DNA from 3 places in the Sphingomonas phyllosphaerae 5.2 genome. Region 3 is predicted to be linked to each of the others. Evidence: riboswitches for the same ligand, from Rfam matches in the RefSeq annotation. Region 3 holds a riboswitch; each other region holds the start of a gene.
What was found. A riboswitch is a leader RNA that binds a small molecule or an ion and turns the genes downstream of it on or off. The one in region 3 is predicted to bind cobalamin.
Positions count from the first base shown of each region.

Region 1: another riboswitch for cobalamin. It lies ahead of cobW (cobalamin biosynthesis protein CobW); the one in region 3 lies ahead of SPHPHY_RS0106625 (ABC transporter substrate-binding protein).
Region 2: another riboswitch for cobalamin. It lies ahead of SPHPHY_RS0116095 (TonB-dependent receptor plug domain-containing protein); the one in region 3 lies ahead of SPHPHY_RS0106625 (ABC transporter substrate-binding protein).

Region 1 is NZ_ATTI01000001.1:1,918,455-1,924,426, reverse strand. Features, by position in the region: gene SPHPHY_RS19790 (flagellar biosynthesis protein FlhA) at 8-1,717, opposite strand; gene flgG (flagellar basal-body rod protein FlgG) at 1,665-2,420, shown strand; gene SPHPHY_RS21960 (hypothetical protein) at 2,417-2,581, shown strand; gene flgA (flagellar basal body P-ring formation chaperone FlgA) at 2,600-2,893, shown strand; gene flgH (flagellar basal body L-ring protein FlgH) at 2,898-3,671, shown strand; cobalamin riboswitch at 4,021-4,252, shown strand; gene cobW (cobalamin biosynthesis protein CobW) at 4,422-5,477, shown strand; gene cobN (cobaltochelatase subunit CobN) at 5,484-5,972, shown strand, end outside.
Region 2 is NZ_ATTI01000001.1:3,368,765-3,374,736, reverse strand. Features, by position in the region: gene SPHPHY_RS0116095 (TonB-dependent receptor plug domain-containing protein) at 1-984, opposite strand, end outside; cobalamin riboswitch at 1,149-1,338, opposite strand; gene cobO (cob(I)yrinic acid a,c-diamide adenosyltransferase) at 1,643-2,248, opposite strand; gene SPHPHY_RS0116080 (hypothetical protein) at 2,271-2,675, opposite strand; gene SPHPHY_RS0116075 (hypothetical protein) at 3,186-4,187, shown strand; gene msrB (peptide-methionine (R)-S-oxide reductase MsrB) at 4,514-4,963, opposite strand; gene SPHPHY_RS0116060 (NAD(P)/FAD-dependent oxidoreductase) at 5,177-5,972, shown strand, end outside.
Region 3 is NZ_ATTI01000001.1:1,411,965-1,417,936, forward strand. Features, by position in the region: gene SPHPHY_RS0106605 (acetyl-CoA carboxylase carboxyltransferase subunit alpha) at 1-99, shown strand, start outside; gene SPHPHY_RS0106610 (Flp family type IVb pilin) at 160-330, opposite strand; gene SPHPHY_RS0106615 (Flp family type IVb pilin) at 460-660, opposite strand; gene SPHPHY_RS0106620 ((deoxy)nucleoside triphosphate pyrophosphohydrolase) at 705-1,091, shown strand; cobalamin riboswitch at 1,113-1,250, shown strand; gene SPHPHY_RS0106625 (ABC transporter substrate-binding protein) at 1,390-2,178, shown strand; gene SPHPHY_RS0106630 (FecCD family ABC transporter permease) at 2,175-3,137, shown strand; gene SPHPHY_RS0106635 (ABC transporter ATP-binding protein) at 3,134-3,910, shown strand; gene SPHPHY_RS0106640 (glycosyltransferase) at 4,043-5,287, shown strand; gene SPHPHY_RS0106645 (glycosyltransferase family 4 protein) at 5,339-5,972, opposite strand, start outside.

The sequences.
Region 1 (5,972 bases), 510 kb from region 3:
AGCCGCGTCATGCGGCGTTCCGCAGCGCTTTCGTCACAGCGGGCGCTGCCGCTTCGAGCGAACCGATCGTGCGAATGCGCGCACGGACATGGATTTCGCTCTGCGACAGCACCACGGTGGCAGGGCGGATCCGTTCGACCACCGACCTGACGAACGCCCGCACGCTCGGGCTTACCAACAGGCACGGCACTTCGCCCGCCTGTGCGAACCGTTCAAAAGCGTCGCGCACGTCGCTGGCGAAGCGATGCATCTGCGTCGGGGACATCGCCAGCTGTCGATCGTCACCCTGTCCGACTATGCTCTCCTCGAAGCACGCATCCCAGCTGGGACCAAGTGTGACGATCGGGATCGTGCCGTCGCGAGTATGCTGCGCGGAGATCTGCCGCGACAGGCGTGAGCGCACATGCTCGACCATCGTCCGGATGTTCTGCGTAAAGCCGGTCGCCTCTGCTACGCCTTCGAGGATCGTCGTCATGTCGCGGATCGACACTTCTTCGGCCAGCAGCATCTGTAGCAGCCGCTGCAATCCCGACATCGAAAGCTTTGCCGGGATGATCTCCGCGACCAGTTTGGCGTCTTCCTTGTGCACATCGGTCAGCAGCTTCTGCGTTTCGGTATAGGACAGGAGATCCGGCAGGTTCGCCTTGACCACCTCCGTCAGATGAGTGGTGACGACCGTGCCGCAGGTGACGACCGTAAGCCCACGTAATCCGGCCTCCTCGCGTAGGCTGCGGTCAATCCACAATGCGGGCAACTTGAACACGGGCTCCAGCGTCGCTTCCCCGCTCATGCCGATGTCGCCCCCGCCAGGCGCGATGACCATCAACTTGTCGATCCGCAGCTCGCCGCGGGCGACCTCGGTGTCTTTGACGTGAACGACATATTCGTTCGCTTGAAGGCTCATGCTGTCGAGAATGCGGACCGCGGGCAGGACGAAGCCATAGTCCCCCGCCAATTGGCGCCGTAACGCGCGAACCTGATCGTCCAGCCGCGGCTCTGCGACGGCATCGTTGATCAGCGGCAGCAGCGCATAGCCAAGTTCGACCCGGATCGCGTCGATCGCGATCGTCCGGCTGATGGGCTCGTCGACATCCGCCTCGGCCTGTTCCGCCAGTGCGGCGCGCGCCGTTTCGGCCGCCTTGTCGCGCCAGGCGCGCTGCGACATCTGCCACGCCGCCACACCGCAACACGTCGCCAGCAAGGCAAACGGGACGAACGGCAGGCCGGGGATGAAGGCGAGCGCGGTCAGCAGCGCCGCGACCATGCCGAACGCCTTCGGATAGCGGCCGAGCTGCTCGCCCAGCGCAGCGCCCGTTTTTCCCGTCACGCCACCCTTGGAAACGAGCAGGCCGGCAGCGATCGAGACGATCAGCGCGGGGATCTGGCTGACCAGCCCCTCGCCCGCGGTCAGTATCGTGTAGGTGCGGAAGGCGTCACCGAACGGTACGCCGTGGATCAACACACCGATGGTCAGCCCGACGACGATGTTGATCCCGGTGATGACCAGAGCGGCGATCGCGTCGCCCTTAACGAACTTGGACGCACCGTCCATCGCACCGTAGAAGCCGCTTTCGGCCTCCAGTTCGGCGCGTCGGTCGCGCGCCTCCTGTTCGGTGAGGAGCCCGGCGGACAGATCGGCGTCGATCGCCATCTGCTTGCCCGGCATGTTGGCGCAGCAAACCAACGTCGACGTGATCGCGAACAACATCGCCAACATGAACACCACCGCCTTCAAGCGGCAGCGTGCCGAGTTCCAGGACCTGCTGTACCAGAAGGATTCGCGGCCGGGCGCCACCACCAGCGCCGACAACACACGCGTGCCCTCCGGCATCCAGATCGGCTCCGGCGTGCGGACCGCCGACATCGCTCGCATCGGAGAGCAGGGCCCGATCACCAGGACCGGCAACGATTACGATATGGCGATCGACGGCAAGGGGTTCTTCCGCGTCACGATGCCGGGTGGCGATCTCGCCTATACCCGCGCCGGCTCGTTCCGGCTGTCGCCCGAAGGCATGCTGGTGACCACGGACGGGTACCCGGTCCAGCCCGAGATCACGATCCCGCGTGACGTGATCGCGGTGCAGGTATCGAAGACGGGCATGGTCCAGGTGAAGCTGGCCGGCCAGACCGAAATGCAGGATGTCGGCCAGCTCGATCTCGCGCTGTTCGTCAACGAGGCGGGGCTTGAGGCGGTCGGCTCGAACCTGTTCCTGGAGACCGACGCATCGGGCCAGCCCAACGTCGCGAACCCCGGCCAGCCCGGCTACGGCATGCTTGAGCAACGCTCGCTGGAGGCATCGAACGTCAACCCGGTGCAGGAGATCACCGCGCTGATCAGCGCGCAGCGCGCCTATGAGATGAACAGCCGGACGGTGAAGACCGCCGACGAGATGCTCGCCACCACCTCGCAGTTGCGTTGAGCGCGATGTTGCTGGCCAACGCCGCCGTCGCGGCGCTGCTGGCGGGGATCATCCCCGTCGGCAGCGCCCGCCCCGCCGCTGCGACGCCGGAGGTCTTCGTCCTTTCCCATCCGGTAACGGCCGGTACGACGCTGACGATCGCCGACTTCCGCCTTCGCTAGGCCGGCGATCCCCCCTCGATGACCGGGTCCGTGCGGCCCGCCGATGCCGCCGGGTTCCAGGCGACGCATAACCTGGCGGCCGGGCGCGTGGTGCGGCGCAGCGACATGCGCGCGCCGCAGCAGATCAGCCGCGGCGACGCCGTCGCCATCTTCTATCGTGCCGGCGGTCTCTCGATCACCACGCCGGGACAGGCGCTGTCGGGAGCCGCAAACGGCCAGCCGATCCGTGTGCTCGCGCTTGCGACCCGCCGGAGCCTCGACGCCATCGTCGACGGCCCCCGCCGCGTCCGCATCGTCAACGAACAGGAATAGCCGCATGTCGCCGAAGCTACCCTACGCCCCCGTCGCGCTCGCGATGTCGGCCTTCGCGTTGTCCGGCTGCGGCACGGTCGACCGTCTCTCCGCGATCGGCAAAGCGCCGCGGATGGGGCCCGCCATTTCGCGCCCGGCACCCGATGTTCAACCTTCGCTGGGCGGTCAGGCGATCGCCGGTCGCTATACCGGCGGCGTGACGACACAACAGGCGGGTGGCGGCGCATCGCTGTTCCGCACCGGCGCGGGTGCCTTCTTCCACGATCAGCGCGCCTCCAGCGTCGGTGACATCCTGACCGTCCGGATCAACATCGCTGACAATGCGGCGCTGGATAACAGCTCTACCCGCTCGCGGCGCGGCAAGGAGAACCTCGGGTTGCCCGGCCTGCTCGGACTTGAATCGAAGATCGGCAAGGTGCTGCCCGGCAACCCCAATCCATCCAGCCTTATCGCCACCGACAGCAATTCCGCATCGGGCGGCGCCGGCAACACCTCGCGCAGCGAACAGATCAACACCGCGATCGCCGCGGTGGTGGTCGACGTGCTGCCGAACGGCAACCTCTCGATCGCGGGGCATCAGGAAGTCCGCGTCAACTTCGAACTGCGCGAAGTCGTGGTCCAGGGCATCGTCCGCCCGCAGGATATCGCGCGCGACAACAGCATCCGCAGCAACCAGATCGCCGAGGCCCGCATCGGCTACGGTGGACGCGGCCAATTGACCGACATGCAACAGCCGCGCCTCGGACAGCAGTTGCTCGATGTCATCCTGCCGTTCTGAGGCCCGGATGCAAGCGCCGGGACGACATGGGTCCACGAGTCGGAGGGAGAGAGACGCGGGTCGGCCGGCCGAGCCGATGCACGTCATGGGAGCGACGATCGATCGGCCCGAACTCCTCCAGGTCGTCGAGCGTGCGCGCTCGATCAGGCAAGCTCTCCTGAATCAGCCCGGCGCTTATTCTGTCGCGCGAACCGGCGCCTGGCCTGGCATTCCGCCTGCCCGCATGTCGCTCGCGCCTCGATGAAAACCCGCGCCGTCCTCGCGGATGCCGGGCCGACCGGGCGGCAGCGCATTTGAGGAATTGGCAACGCGCCGCCACGAAGCTAAGACCACGGCGAGGGCCTTTTCGGCGCTCGATGATCGCGCCGGTGCCCCGAAAGGGGCTTGAATGGGAATGCGGTGCGGGGGGCCTCCCCCCAAATCCGCGGCTGTCCCTGCAACTGTGAGCGGTGAGCGAAGGCGTCATGCTCCCTGACCGGAGCGGCCACTGGGATGCGGCATCCACGGATGCACACCTGGGAAGGCGATGCCCGAGCTTTGACCCGCAAGCCAGGAGACCTGCCGGCGATATGGTCGCTCTTGCTTCGATCCAGGGGATGGTCGCGGCACGGTTCTCCGTCTGAGCGACGAACCTGTGTGGCTGGGGCTGCATCGGTGTGCGTTGCGGAGGGCATTCGGCGCCCCGCCGTGGTCGTGCGCCGGCCGACGTGTCGGCCCCCGCCGGTCGTTGCCAGTGCCGCGGAAAACACCATGTCAGCATTCTCACCTGTCGCGAACCTGTCGAAAGTCCCCGTCACCATCGTCACCGGTTTTCTGGGCGCGGGGAAGACGACGCTTATCAGCCACCTGATCCGCAACGCGGGTGGCCGCCGGCTGGCGGTCGTCGTCAACGAGTTCGGCACCCTCGGCGTCGACGGTGACATTCTGAAGGGGTGTGCGATCCCCGATTGCCCCGCCGAGAACATCGTCGAGCTTTCGAACGGCTGCATCTGCTGCACCGTAGCCGACGATTTCATCCCCACCGTCGAGACGCTGCTCGCGCTCGATCCGCGCCCCGACCACATCCTCATCGAAACCTCCGGGCTCGCGCTGCCCAAGCCGCTGCTGAAGGCGTTCGACTGGCCTGCCATCCGGTCGCGGATCACCGTCGACGGCGTCGTCGCGGTGGCGGATGCGGAGGCGGTGGCGAGCGGGCGCTTCGCACCGGATGTCGCCGCGCTGGATGCGCAACGCGCCGCCGATCCCAGCATCGATCATGAAACGCCGCTGTCGGAGGTGTTCGAGGACCAGCTTGCGTGCGCCGACATGGTGTTGCTGAGCAAGTGCGACCTCGCCGGTGCGGGCGGTATCGCCGCCGCCCGCGCCGTCATCGCCGCGGAGACGCCGCGATCGCTGCCCATCCTCGAACTGACCGACGGCGTGGTCGATCCGAGGATCGTGCTGGGCATCGGTGCCGCCGCCGAAGACGATCTCGCCGCCCGCCCCTCGCATCATGATGGCGAGGACGATCACGAGCACGACGATTTCGACAGCATCGTCGTCGAACTTGGAGAAATCGCGACTGCGGACGATCTCGCCGCGCGGGTAGAGGCGCTCGGCCACGGTGGCGACGTGCTGCGCGTGAAGGGCTATGCGGCGGTCGCGGGCAAGCCGATGCGGCTGCTGGTACAGGCAGTGGGTGCCCGGGTCCGCACCCATTACGACCAGCCGTGGCGGGGCGACGAGCCACGCGATACCCGCCTCGTGGTCATCGCCGAGCGGGACCGGCTCGATCCCGCCCTCATCCGGGCTGCGCTGCACGGCTGACCCGCCATGCACGTCGTCTTCCGCGAAGCGCACGGCCTGGAGGAGAGCGCGTCGCCGCGCGATCTGGGGCAGGACGCCGCCGATCTCGTGGTCTTGTCCTTCTCGGACAGCGATCTCGGCGCGTTCGCGGCCGGGTGGCACGCCGCCGTGGCCGCCGCGGCCGCCGCCGGCGACGCCGCGCTGCCCCGCCTGCGGCTCGCCAGCCTCGCCGAACTGACGCACCCGCTGTCGGTCGACACCTATGTCGAGCGCACGCTCGATGGGGCCAGGGGCATCCTGATCCGGCTGATCGGCGGCGCGGCCTATTGGTCGTACGGGCTTCGGCAGGTGGAAACGCTGGCACGGCAGCGCGGGATTGCGTTGGCAGTCATCCCTGCCGACGGGCGTGTCGACGACCGGCTCGATACGATCTCCACCGTCCCGGTCTCGACGCTGCGACGCTTGACGCAGTTATGCGACATTGGCGGCGCTGCGGCGGCGCAGGAAGCGCTGGCG
Region 2 (5,972 bases), 2.0 Mb from region 3:
CACGATCGCGAGCGCGCCCTGATATTCGAGGCGGTGGTTGCGGCCGATCGCGGCGAAGGTCTGCGGCTGCGACGGGCGCGAGGGGTCGTAATTGTCGCGGTCGGTGTCGGTATAGCCATAGCCGATGCGGTTGCGCAGCCGCGCGTCGAACAGGTCGATGTTGAGGCCGGCATAGCCGACGAACTCGCGCGTCAGGCCGTATTCGGGGGTGTCGCCGCCGAACCCGTCGAAATCGTTGCGGCCATCGGCATAGGAGCCGCGGACATCGGCGCTGATACCCGGCGCGAGCGTCAGGACCGCACGGCCCTGTACGTTCTGGTTGGTATAGCCGTCACGCTCGGTGCCCGCCGCCAGCGCCGAGATACCGTCGGTGGCGAAGGTCTGCGCCCCGATCCGCCATGCGAGCGGGCCGGTGTTGCCGCCCAGTGCGGCACGCGCGCTGACCGTCTCACGCGAACCGCCTTCGAGGTCGAGGCTGCCTTCGAGGGCGGTGGCGGGAAGCGGGGTGACGATGTTGACCACACCGCCGATCGCCTGGCTGCCCCACAGGATCGACTGCGGCCCGCGCAGCACCTCGATCCGCGCGGCGTCGCCGATCAGCAGGTTGGCGAAATTGTAGCCGCCGCCGGGCGAGGACGGATCGTTGATCTTCACCCCGTCGATGACGACGACGGTCTGGTCGGCTTCGGCGCCGCGGATGCGCAGCGAGGTGCTGGTGCCGTAGCCGCCGTTGCGCGACAGCGAGACGCCGGGCGTGCGCAGCAGCAGGTCGGCGACCGAAAGATCCTGCGTACGATCGATATCGGCCTTGTCGAGCACGGCGACCGACGCGATCACGCGATCGGCGGCGACGGGCGCGCGGTTGGCGGAGACGACGATGTCGTCGGTGGGGGCGGGGGCGGTGACATCGGGGCGCGGCGCCTCCTGCGCGAGCGCAGCGGTGGACGACAGCAGGAACGGGAGGATGGCGAGGCGGAACGACATGGCGAAAACCCTTGTGACGACAACGAAGCCGTCGCCGATCGCCGGCGCGGAAAGGCGTGCTTCCGCGTCGTCGACCGCGCGCGGCGGCAGGCATCGTCACGCTGGTCCGCCCGCCGGGTTTGCCCCGTGCGGTCTTCCCGTCCGATCGGCGCACCCTGGCCGAACGAAGGACGACTGCGACAGGCAGGTCTCCTGGCTCACGGGTCATCGCCGGGTCGTGCCGCCTTCTCAGCCCCCGGGAGGACCAATGGCATCGGGCACGCTGGCTCGCCGCTTACAGTTGCAGGGGCAGCCGGGGTTCACCCGTTCCCTTTTGATCCCCGGTGAAGGGGAACCTGTCGCGGCGCGCGCCGTAGCGGCGCGTGGCGTGGCGGTCAATCGCGGGTAAGGTTCGGCGGGTGGCCGAGGCCGTCATTGCGGGCGCGGCGAAGCGATCCAGTGCGTCCTGGCCCGGCTCTGGATTGCTTCGCGGCGCTCGCAATGACGAGGGGCGCTACCGTTCGTTGGCGCTTCCGCCGGGTGCCTGGTGCCTGGTGCCTGGTGCCTGGTGTCGGGTGCCGGGTGGTCGGAGTTCCGCGATGTACCGACGCCGATGGAGCGGGACCCCGGATCAAGCCGTGGGGCGACGGCAAGGGATCAACCCCCGGGATCGGGTCGCTCAGAACTCCACGCCGGCCTGCGCCTTCACGCCGCTGCGAAACGGATGCTTCACCTGCGTCATCTCGGTCACGAGGTCGGCAGCGGCGATCAGCGCGTCGGGGGCGTTGCGGCCGGTGACGACGAAATGCTTCATCGGCGCGCGCGCGGTGGCGGCGGCGACCACTTCGTCGGTGGGCAGGTAATCGTAGCGCAGGACGATGTTGAGCTCGTCGGCGATCACCATCGCGATGCCGGGATCGGCGAGCATCCGCTGGACCTCCTCCCACGCCGTGCGGGCGGCGGCGATGTCGCGGGCGCGGTCCTGCGTGTCCCAGGTGAAGCCCTCCCCCATGGCGCGGAATTCGACCAGATCCGGGAACGCGTCGAAGATCGCCTTCTCGCCGGTCGTCATCGCGCCCTTCACGAATTGCACGATGCCCACCTTCATGCCGTGCCCCATCGCGCGGACCGCCATGCCGAACGCGGCGGTCGACTTGCCCTTGCCCGCGCCGGTGTGGACGATCAGCAAGCCCTTCTCGACGGTCTTGCTCTCCATCATCGTGCGGCGCGCGGCCTGTACGCGGCGCATCTTCTCGTTGTGGCGGCTGTCGATATCGTCGGTCATGCGCGCGGCGATAGCGGCGCGTTCAGTCCGCGGCCAGCACCGCCTCGACTTCGGCGACGCTGATCCCGAACACCGCCGCCAGCGCCGCCGGTTTCGCGCCACGGGCCGCCAGCGTGCGGATGCGCGCGGGATCCTTGTCGGTCGCATAGTTGCGGGTGTCGCGCTCGACAGGTTTCTCGCCGGTGCGGGAGAGCGCGCCGGTGCTGGCGCGGCGGCGCGGGCGCGCGTCGCGTTCGGTGGCAAGCGCGGTGCGACGCTGCTCCTCCTCGTGCCGGCGCGCCTCGCGCGCTTCCTCGCGGCGGCGGCCGGCGGCGTCCCGTTCGACGGCGCGATGTTCGGTGCGGGCGACGGCGGCAGCGACGCGTTCCTGCGCGCGCCGCTCGCGATCCTCTGCACGCCGTGCGGCGCGGTCGTCCTGGTCGGTCACGTCGAATCCTTCGAGGGGTATGTCGGTCGGCGGCTTCTGGCCGGCGACACGCCGTTCGACAAGCTCGGGACCAACGCAGGCGCAAGCGCGGCGGGAAGGCGCGTTCGCACCCGTCCTTCCGCGGGTCGGGTGGTGGGCAATATTTCGCTGCCACCGCAGCATGTGGCAGCCATTTGCAGCAACTCCAAGTCTTCGAAGGGAAGATCCAGTAATCTCGAAGATGCGAAGGGTTTTAAGTCAGTATGGCTGCGTGTTCTTTGTCTCGGCCTTCGCATGTCGCGTCGGGTCATTCTAAAAGCAGCGGCTCCGAATAGCGCGTAAACGAGTGCGTGTAGTGTCGCGGAACTCTGCTTGGAAAAGCGCCGGAACGCAAGATGTTGTCAGATATGGCGGCGCATAGGGCGGTTAACGCGCGGTTGTTATCTATAAAGTCTGCGGGATGGCGGATCGTCGGTTGATCCGGATGTGAGGTCGGCGGCTTGCGCCGGTTTGCGAACAGGGGAATTCAGGATGAAAAAGTTGTTATCGGGTGTCGCCTTGTGCGGTCTGGCCACACTCACGACGGCCTGCGGCGGCGACGACGGCGGGAAAGGCCGCAAGCCGGTTTCGGTGGTGACGACGCCTCCGCCTGCTCCTGCGCCAAGTCCGACGCCCGCCCCTACGCCCACTCCAACTCCAACTCCGACACCTGCGCCGGCGCCGGCGCCGATCCCGACGTCGTATGTTTCACCCTGCGACATGAAGCGCGATCAGGCGATCAATCTCCTGTTCGGGGCGGAAGTGCTGGCGAAGGGAACAGCCGATTCGACAGGTGCGTATCAACATTCGTCGGCATCGACTGCGCTCGTCGATCTCGGGGCAAATTCCGCGTTCCGGCTTGATGCGGTGTCGGGCAATGTGACCCTCCTCCGCGCCGGTGCAACGCTCGCATCGTTCACTGGAACGGAACGTGAGGAGCCGAGCGTGTTCAAGGATGGTATCTCGTATACCTCTGGCGCGAAGGAATTGACCTTCGGTTGCATTCCGTCGCGTCTGGATGCTCAGTACACGTTCCTGACCCGGTACGACTTCAATCAGAAGCCGGGAGTAGCGGAGACCTCGCAATTGATCGCGATCGGTGGTGCGCCCACGGGTTCGTCTGCCGAGCTTTCGTCGGGAGATTACAAGTCGTGGGCGACCGTCAGGATGCTGTACATCAACAAGACCAGTGATCAGTTTCTGACGACGCTCGAAACTGGTTCGACTGGCACGTTCGACGCCGCTGCTGGCGTTCTCGCCGGTAAAATGAATGTCACCACGAGCAGCTTTGCCGGCAAGAACTATGCCATCAGTTTCACCGCCACGCTGACGCCCGGCACGACGCGCTTCCAAGGCACGGCCACGACCGGCAATGGCGCGACGGGCAAGCTGACCGGCGGGTTCTTCGGTCCGGGTGGCACCGAATACGGATTCGTGTTCGCGATCGACGACGGCAACGCGCACCTGACCGGATACGGTTCCGGCAAGCGCTGATCCGGCGTTCACCCCCGCTCTCTAGCCACCGGACCAGCGTTTCGGCGGTGGTGCCCGGGTGCCTGATCGACGATGATCGGTCAGGCATCCGGGTTCAGTTCGACGCAATCCACGGAGTGTCGGACGAGGTGCCATTGCGTCGCCGGCTTCTCCCGGACGCAATCTACGGCGGCGACCCACTTTCGCGTACCGCGGAGCGATGCGGCGTCGGGGCGCGCGAGGCGATGCTATGCTCGGTCGCGGGCGGCGCGCTGATCCGGCATGCTGGTGATCTGCCTGCACCTCGGCGCTTCTACGACGCGTCCGATCGGCCTCGGTCCGTGCAGTCAGGCGACGTCCTCGACCTGGTCGAGATAGGCGCCGTATCCCTGCGCCTCCATCTCCTCGCGGGGCACGAAGCGCAGCGCGGCGGAGTTGATGCAATAGCGCAGCCCGCCGCGATCACGCGGGCCGTCGTTGAACACATGGCCGAGATGGCTGTCGGCACCGGCCGAGCGCACTTCGGTGCGGACCATGCCGTGGGTGTCGTCGTGGAGTTCCTCGACCCGGGCGGCGTCGATCGGCTTGGTGAAGCTGGGCCAGCCGCAATGCGATTCGAACTTGTCGGCGGAGGCGAACAGCGGCTCGCCCGAAACGATGTCGACATAGATGCCGGCGCGCTTGTTATCGAGATATGCACCGGTGCCGGGACGCTCGGTGCCGCTCTGCTGCGTCACGTAGAATTGCTCCGGCGTCAGCCTGGCGAGCGCATCGTCGGTCTTGCGATAGTCGGTCATGGTCGTGGTCCTTCGCTTCGGCGCGGAAATATCGGAATATCTGGTGACGGCCCCCCTCGCCGCGCAAGGGCGCTGGTGCTGGACCACCGTGGCGCACGCACGCCATTCGCGAATTGATCGCGCGCCGGCGCGGCGGTAGCGTCGCCCGGCCGGCCGCGACATTCGCATCCGCCGGCATCGACCAGACGATAGAATGAAGGTGGTGCGTAACCCGTGACGGCAGAACGCTATGACGTCCTCATCGTCGGAGGAGGGCATGCCGGCGCGGCGGCGGCGATCGCGCTGCGGCAGGAGAAGTTCGCGGGAACGATCGCGATCGTCTCGGCCGAGCCGGAGCTGCCGTACGAGCGCCCGCCGTTGTCGAAGGAATATCTGGCCGGTGAAAAGTCGTTCGAGCGCCTCCTGATCCGGCCGGCGTCGTTCTGGGCCGAGCGCGGCATCGACCTGCACCTGGGCGAGGGCGTGGTGGCAGTGGACGCAGCGGCGCAAGCGGTGCGCACCGATGCGGGCCGCACGGTCGGCTATGGCGAGCTGATCTGGGCGACCGGCGGTGCGCCGCGGCGGCTGACCTGCGACGGCCACCACCTGCACGGCGTACATGCGGTGCGGACGCGCGCCGACGTCGACCGGCTGCTCGACGAACTGGCGCAGGCGCAGCGCGTCGTGGTGGTCGGCGGTGGCTATATCGGGCTGGAGGCAGCGGCGGCGCTGACCAAGTTCGGCAAGGCGGTGACGCTGGTCGAGGCGCTCGACCGCGTGCTGGCGCGCGTGGCGGGCGAACCGCTGTCGCGCTTCTACGAGGCGGAGCATCGCGCGCGCGGCGTACGGATCATGCTGGGTGCGACGGTCGCCTGCATCGAGGGCGACGAGCGCGTCGGCGGGGTGCGGTTGGCGAACGGGACGTTGTTGCCTGCCGACGTCGTGATCGTCGGGATCGGGATCGTGCCGGCGGTGGCGCCGCTGGAGGCGGCGGGGGCGGCAGTCGGGAACGGCGTCCGCGTCGACGCGC
Region 3 (5,972 bases):
TGCATCGAGCGGATGCTGCGCGACCTTGCACCGCTGACGCCCGACGCGTTGCGGCATGACCGCCGCACGAAGTTCCTGAAGATGGGTCGCGTCGCCTGACACAGAAAGGGCGGCGGAACCTGAGTTCCGCCGCCCTTTTCGGCATATGTGCGGCAACTCTTACGAGTTGCTTGCCATCTTGCTCGACACGTTGCCGAAGGTGTTGCTGAGCTGGGTGCCCAAGCCCTTCATCGCTGCGATCGCAGCAACGGCGATCAGCGCAGCGATCAGGCCGTACTCGATCGCGGTCGCACCCTTGCTGTTCTTCAGGAACGAACGAATCTTCTGCATGTCGATTCTCCAGTTAATACTTGAAATCTTCGGTACCCGCCGACGTCCTGTTCACAGGGCCATCGATGACTGTTCTAAGATCGCAGGGTTGATAAACATTTAAGCCAGTCACGGGATTTCGTCGTTCGATCAGCGAGTAGTGACCAGATAGCTGTTGATCCTGTCGAACGTCGTTGCGATCGTCGTGCCGACCTGGGTGAGACTGGCGGAAATGCCGAGTGCGATCACCGCCAGGATCAGACCATATTCGATCGCAGTCGCACCGCGCGTCTGCCGCAGCAGCGAGCGGATGATGCCGAGTGGCGAGCGTGCGATGGACAGGCGTGACATGGCTGGCAGGATAAAGCCTAACGGTTAAGGAAGGATCGACCCCGATGCTGGTAGTCGCCGCAGCGCTGATCGACGGACACGGCCGCTGCCTGATGCAGCAACGCCCGCACGGCAAGCGGCACGGCGGGCTGTGGGAGTTTCCCGGCGGCAAGGTCGAGCCGGGCGAACACCCGGCCGACGCGCTGGTGCGCGAACTGGCCGAGGAACTGGCGATCGAGGTGGCGGTCGCCGCGCTGGAGCCGGTGGGGTTCGCGACCGACATGCCGGTGACGATGCTGCTGTACCGCTGCACCGCGTGGCACGGTGCGCCGCTGGCACTTGCGGCGGAGGCGCTGCGCTGGGACGTGCCCGAAGCGCTCGCGGCGCTGCCGATGCCGCCGGTCGACGTACCGCTGCTCGCCGCGCTTGCCCGGTCGTTGCGGGGCGGCTAGGCGTAGGCCCGCGATCAGGCGAGGGAATCCGGTAGGCGACGATCCGGAGCTGCCCCCGCAACTGTGACCGGCGAGCCTCTCGCCCCCTTGCGTGCCACTGGATCCGCCGCGATCCGGGAAGGCCGGGCGGCAGGCGACGACCCGGGAGCCAGGAAACCTGCCCGGTCGCGGTTGTCCTTCGCGCGGACGGGGTGTGCCGGGCGATCGGGGAAATTTTCCCGCGCGACGACGGACGAGTCGGGTCGGCGTGGGAGTTTCGTGGTTGCGAAGGATCGGGATAGCGGCGCGTGGGGCGTTGATGGCGACGGCACCGTTGCTGCTGGGGGCGGCGACGCCTCGTTATCCGCGCATCGTGTCGATCAATCCGTGCCTCGACGCGATCCTGATGCAGGTAGCCGACGCCCGGCAGATCGCGGCGATCAGCATTTACTCGCAGGATCCGCGCGCGACCTCCATTCCACTGGCACAGGCGCGCCGCTTCGCAGCGACGTCTGGCACTGCCGAAGAGGTGGTGGCGCTCCGCCCCGATCTGGTCGTGGCGGGCGGGCATGTCGCGCCCGCGACGGTGGCGGCGCTCGCGCGGCTGCACGTCCATCTCGTGCAATATCCTGTCCCGGCGGACGTTGAGGAGAGCGCGGCGCAGGTTCGCGCGGTCGCGGCGGCGATCGGGCACCCGGATCGGGGCGTGGCCTTGTCGGCACTGATCCTGGCGTCGTCCCGACCGGTGTCGGGAAGGAACATCCCGGCGCTGATCTGGGGTGCGGGCGGGCTGGTGCCCGGCGCCGGCACCTTGCCTGACGACCTGCTGCGCCGTGCCGGGTTCTCCAACGCCAGCAGCGCCTACGGGCTGCAACGCTGGGACATCCTGCCGCTCGAATATCTCGTGGCACGGCCGCCGCGCGTGTTGCTGTCGGTCGCCGCGGCGGAGGGTGGCGGCGAGCGTGCCGAGCGGCACCCGGCGCTCGCACGATTGGGAAAGCGGATCGCGATCGCGCCGTTCGCGGCGCGGCTCATGAACTGCGGTGGACCGTCGATCATCGCGGCGATGGCGCGGCTGCGTACCGTCCGTGCGGAGCTGGTGCGATGACGCGGCTGTCGTGGTGGCTGCTGGCCGGCGTACTGCTCGCGGCGGCGCTGTCGCTGGCGGCCGGCAAGGTGTGGGTGCCGCTGGACGCGTGGACTGCCGCCGACCCGCGCTCGATCATCATCGTCGAGCTTCGCCTGCCGCGTACGATTCTGGCGCTGGCGGTCGGCGCCGGGCTGGGCGTGTCGGGCGCCGCGATGCAGGGTTATCTGCGCAACCCGCTCGCCGACCCCGGGCTGTTCGGCGTATCGTCGGGCGCGGCGTTCGGCGCGGTGTGCGCGCTCTATTTCGGCTATGCCGTGCAGGCATGGCTGCTGCCGGGCTTCGCGCTGGCGGGCGCGGCGGCTACGATGGCGGCATTGGCGTTGATCGCCGGGCGCTCGGGCAGCCTGATCCTGTTCACGCTTGCCGGGATGATCCTGACCAGCATCACCGGATCGCTGACCGCGCTGGCGATCAGCCTGGCGCCGACGCCGTTCGTCGCCTCCGAGATCGTGACGTGGCTGATGGGCGCGCTGACCGACCGCAGCTGGGACGACGTGCGGGTCGCCGTTCCGTTGATCGCGGCCGGCATTGCGCTACTTGCGCGGACCGGCCGGTCGCTCGACGCGCTGACGCTGGGCGAGCAGGCGGCACGATCGATGGGGGTCGATCCGCGACGGTTGCAATTGGCGGTGATCGCCGGGATCGCGCTGGCCGTCGGTGCATCGGTGGCGGCGGCGGGGATCATCGGCTTCGTCGGCCTGATCGTGCCGCATCTCGTGCGGCCGTTTGCGGGGCATCGGCCGTCGGCGACGTTGCTGCCGTCCGCGCTGGGCGGGGCGTTGCTGCTGACGGTTGCCGATTGCGTGGTGCGGCTGGCGCCGACGGTCAGCGAGCTGCGACTCGGCATCGCGATGTCGATGCTGGGCGGGCCGTTCTTCTTCTACCTGCTGGTGTCGATGCGGCGGCGGCTGGCATGACCGTCCTGGCGGCACAGCGACTGTCGTTGACGTTGGGCGGCAAGCCCGTCCTGCATGCGGTGGAGGCCGCGTTTGCCGCGGGTCGCGTCACCGCGCTGCTCGGCCCCAATGGTGCGGGCAAAAGCAGCCTGCTGGCGTGCCTGGCCGGATTGCAGCATCCCGTTGCGGGGCGCGCGATGCTCGGCGAGGGCGACGTGCGCGCGCTGCCGGCGCAGCAGCGGGCGCGGCGGATCGGCTTCCTGCCGCAAGCGGCCGACGTGCACTGGAATATCGATGTGGCGACGCTGGTCGGGCTGGGTCGGCTGCCGTGGCGCGGGCGGTGGGGCGAGACCGACGAGGATCGTGCTGCGGTGACACAGGCGTTGGCGGCGACCGGCATGGCCGGATTCGCGCGGCGTGGGGTCGAGCATCTGTCTGGCGGCGAGCGCGCGCGGGCGCTGCTGGCGCGCGTGTTGGCGGGTCGACCGGAGTGGTTGCTGGCGGACGAACCGCTCGCCAGCCTGGACCCCGCACACCAGCTGGAGGTGGGCGCGCAACTGCGCGCGGTGGCGGCGGCGGGCAGCGGCGTGGTGCTGGTCGTCCACGATCTGAACCTGGCGGCCCGGCTTGCCGACGACGTGGTGCTGCTGCGTGACGGCGGCGTGATCGCGGCTGGCCCGGCGGAGACGACGCTGACGGCGACGCTGGTCGGGGAGACCTACGGCCTGACGGTGGAGACGGGGATCACCGCAAGCGGGCAGCGCTACATCGTGCCGGTCGCGACGATGTCATAGCGGCAGCCGACCGGCCAGCCCGACAGCACGGCCCGACAGCACGGCCCGACAGCACGGCATTGTCATCGCGTGGGCGGGGTGGGATAGCGCGCCTTGTCCCGCGCGTCGGCCGGACAGGGAAGGAAGTGCCTGATGGCCGCGTCGGTCGCCTATCTCATCAACCAATATCCCAAGGTCAGCCACAGCTTCATCCGGACCGAGATCCGCGCGCTGGAGGAGCAGGGGGTGACGGTCGAGCGGTTCGCGGTGCGCGGCTGGGACGCGGAGATCGTCGATCCACTGGACCGCGAGGAGCGCGAGCGGACGCGCTACCTGCTGCGTGACGGCGCGATGCCGCTGGCGGGTGCCACGCTGGGGGCGCTGCTGCGGCGGCCGGGACGCTTCCTGTCGACATTGGCCGCGGCGTGGCGATTGTCGCGCGGGGCCGAGCGCGGATTTCTCTACCACCTGATCTATCTGGCGGAGGCGTGCCTGATGCTGCGGTGGCTGACGCGCAGCGGTGCGGCGACGCACGTCCACGCGCATTTCGGCAGCAATGCCGTACTGGTCGCGCTGTTCGTGCGGATGCTCGGCGGCCCACCGTACAGCTTCACCGTTCATGGACCGGAGGAATTCGACAAGCCGTTGCAATGGAAGCTGACGGAGAAGATCGCGCGCGCGGCGTTCGTGGTCGCGATCACCAGCTTCTGCCGCAGCCAGCTGTTTCGCTGGGCAGATGCCGGCGATTGGGGGAAGATCGCGATCGTCCATTGCGCGATCGACCCGCGCTTCGTGGCGGCGCGCACCACGCCCGCACCCGCGAACGACACGCTGGTCTGCGTCGGGCGGCTGTGCGAGCAGAAGGGGCAGTTGCTGCTGGTCGAGGCGGTGGCGGCGCTGCACGCACGCGGTGTGCGCGTGCGGCTGGTGCTGGCGGGCGACGGCGAGATGCGACCGGCGGTCGAACGAGCGATCGCCGCCGCCGGGATCGGCGCGCAGGTGACCATCGCGGGTTGGGTGAACGCGGACCAGATCACCGAAATGCTTCAGGACGCGCGCGCGCTGGTCCTGCCGAGCTTCGCGGAGGGCCTGCCGGTCGCGATCATGGAAGCGATGGCGCGCGAGCGGCCGGTGCTCTCGACCTATATCGCGGGCATCCCCGAATTGGTGCGTGACGGCGTGGACGGCGTCCTGATCCCGGCGGGCGACGTGCAGGCATTGAGCGGGGCGATCGCACGATTGCTGGCGGCGACGCCGGGCGAGATCGCGGCGATCGGCGCGTCGGCACGCGCGCGCGTGCTGGAGCGGCACGACAGCCACACCGAGGCGGCGAAGCTGGCCGCGCTGTTCGCGGGTGTCGCAAGGGAACCGGGAGTCCCGTCGGGGCTCGGCGGATGATGCACGTCGCGCTTTTACGCCGGCGGGCGCAGTGATTCCGCTCCGTCGGGCCTAGCGCGTGCTGCTGCGCTTTCGGTCGACGACTTCCTCGAAGAAGCTGCGGTAGCGCGCCGCGACGTTCGACCATGCGAAGCCTGCGGCATGGGTGCGGCGAGCGTCGACGCCGGCGCCGCTTTCCGCAGCGCGCAAGGCCGTGCCGATCGCGGCGGTGAGGGCGCCGCGATCCTCGGTGTCGCACAGGAACTGCTCGGTTCCGACCACCCAGCGGGTGCGCGCGCTATCCTGCGCCACCACCGGGAGGCCACACGCCATCGCTTCGATGAAGACGTTGCCGAACGGCTCGTCAAGCGAGAGGTGCATGAAGACGTCGCAGGAGCGGTAGAGCAGCGGCATGTCGGTCGCCGCCGCCGTCAGGCGCGTGTAGCGGCCCGGCAGCACGGCCGCGGCGAGCGCGTCGATCGCGGCGCGCTCCGGCCCGTCGCCGGCGCAGACGAGGTGCGCGTCCGGAATGCCGGCGACCGCGCGTACGCCGTCCGCCACGCGCTTGCTGCCGATCAATGCGCTGACCATCAGGACCAGCGGCTTGTCCTCCGGCAGCCCGAAGCGCGCGCGGTCACCGGGGCCCGGAGTGAAGCGGTCGATCGCGACGCCGTTGGGGATCAGCGCGGCGGGCCAGTGCGCGCGC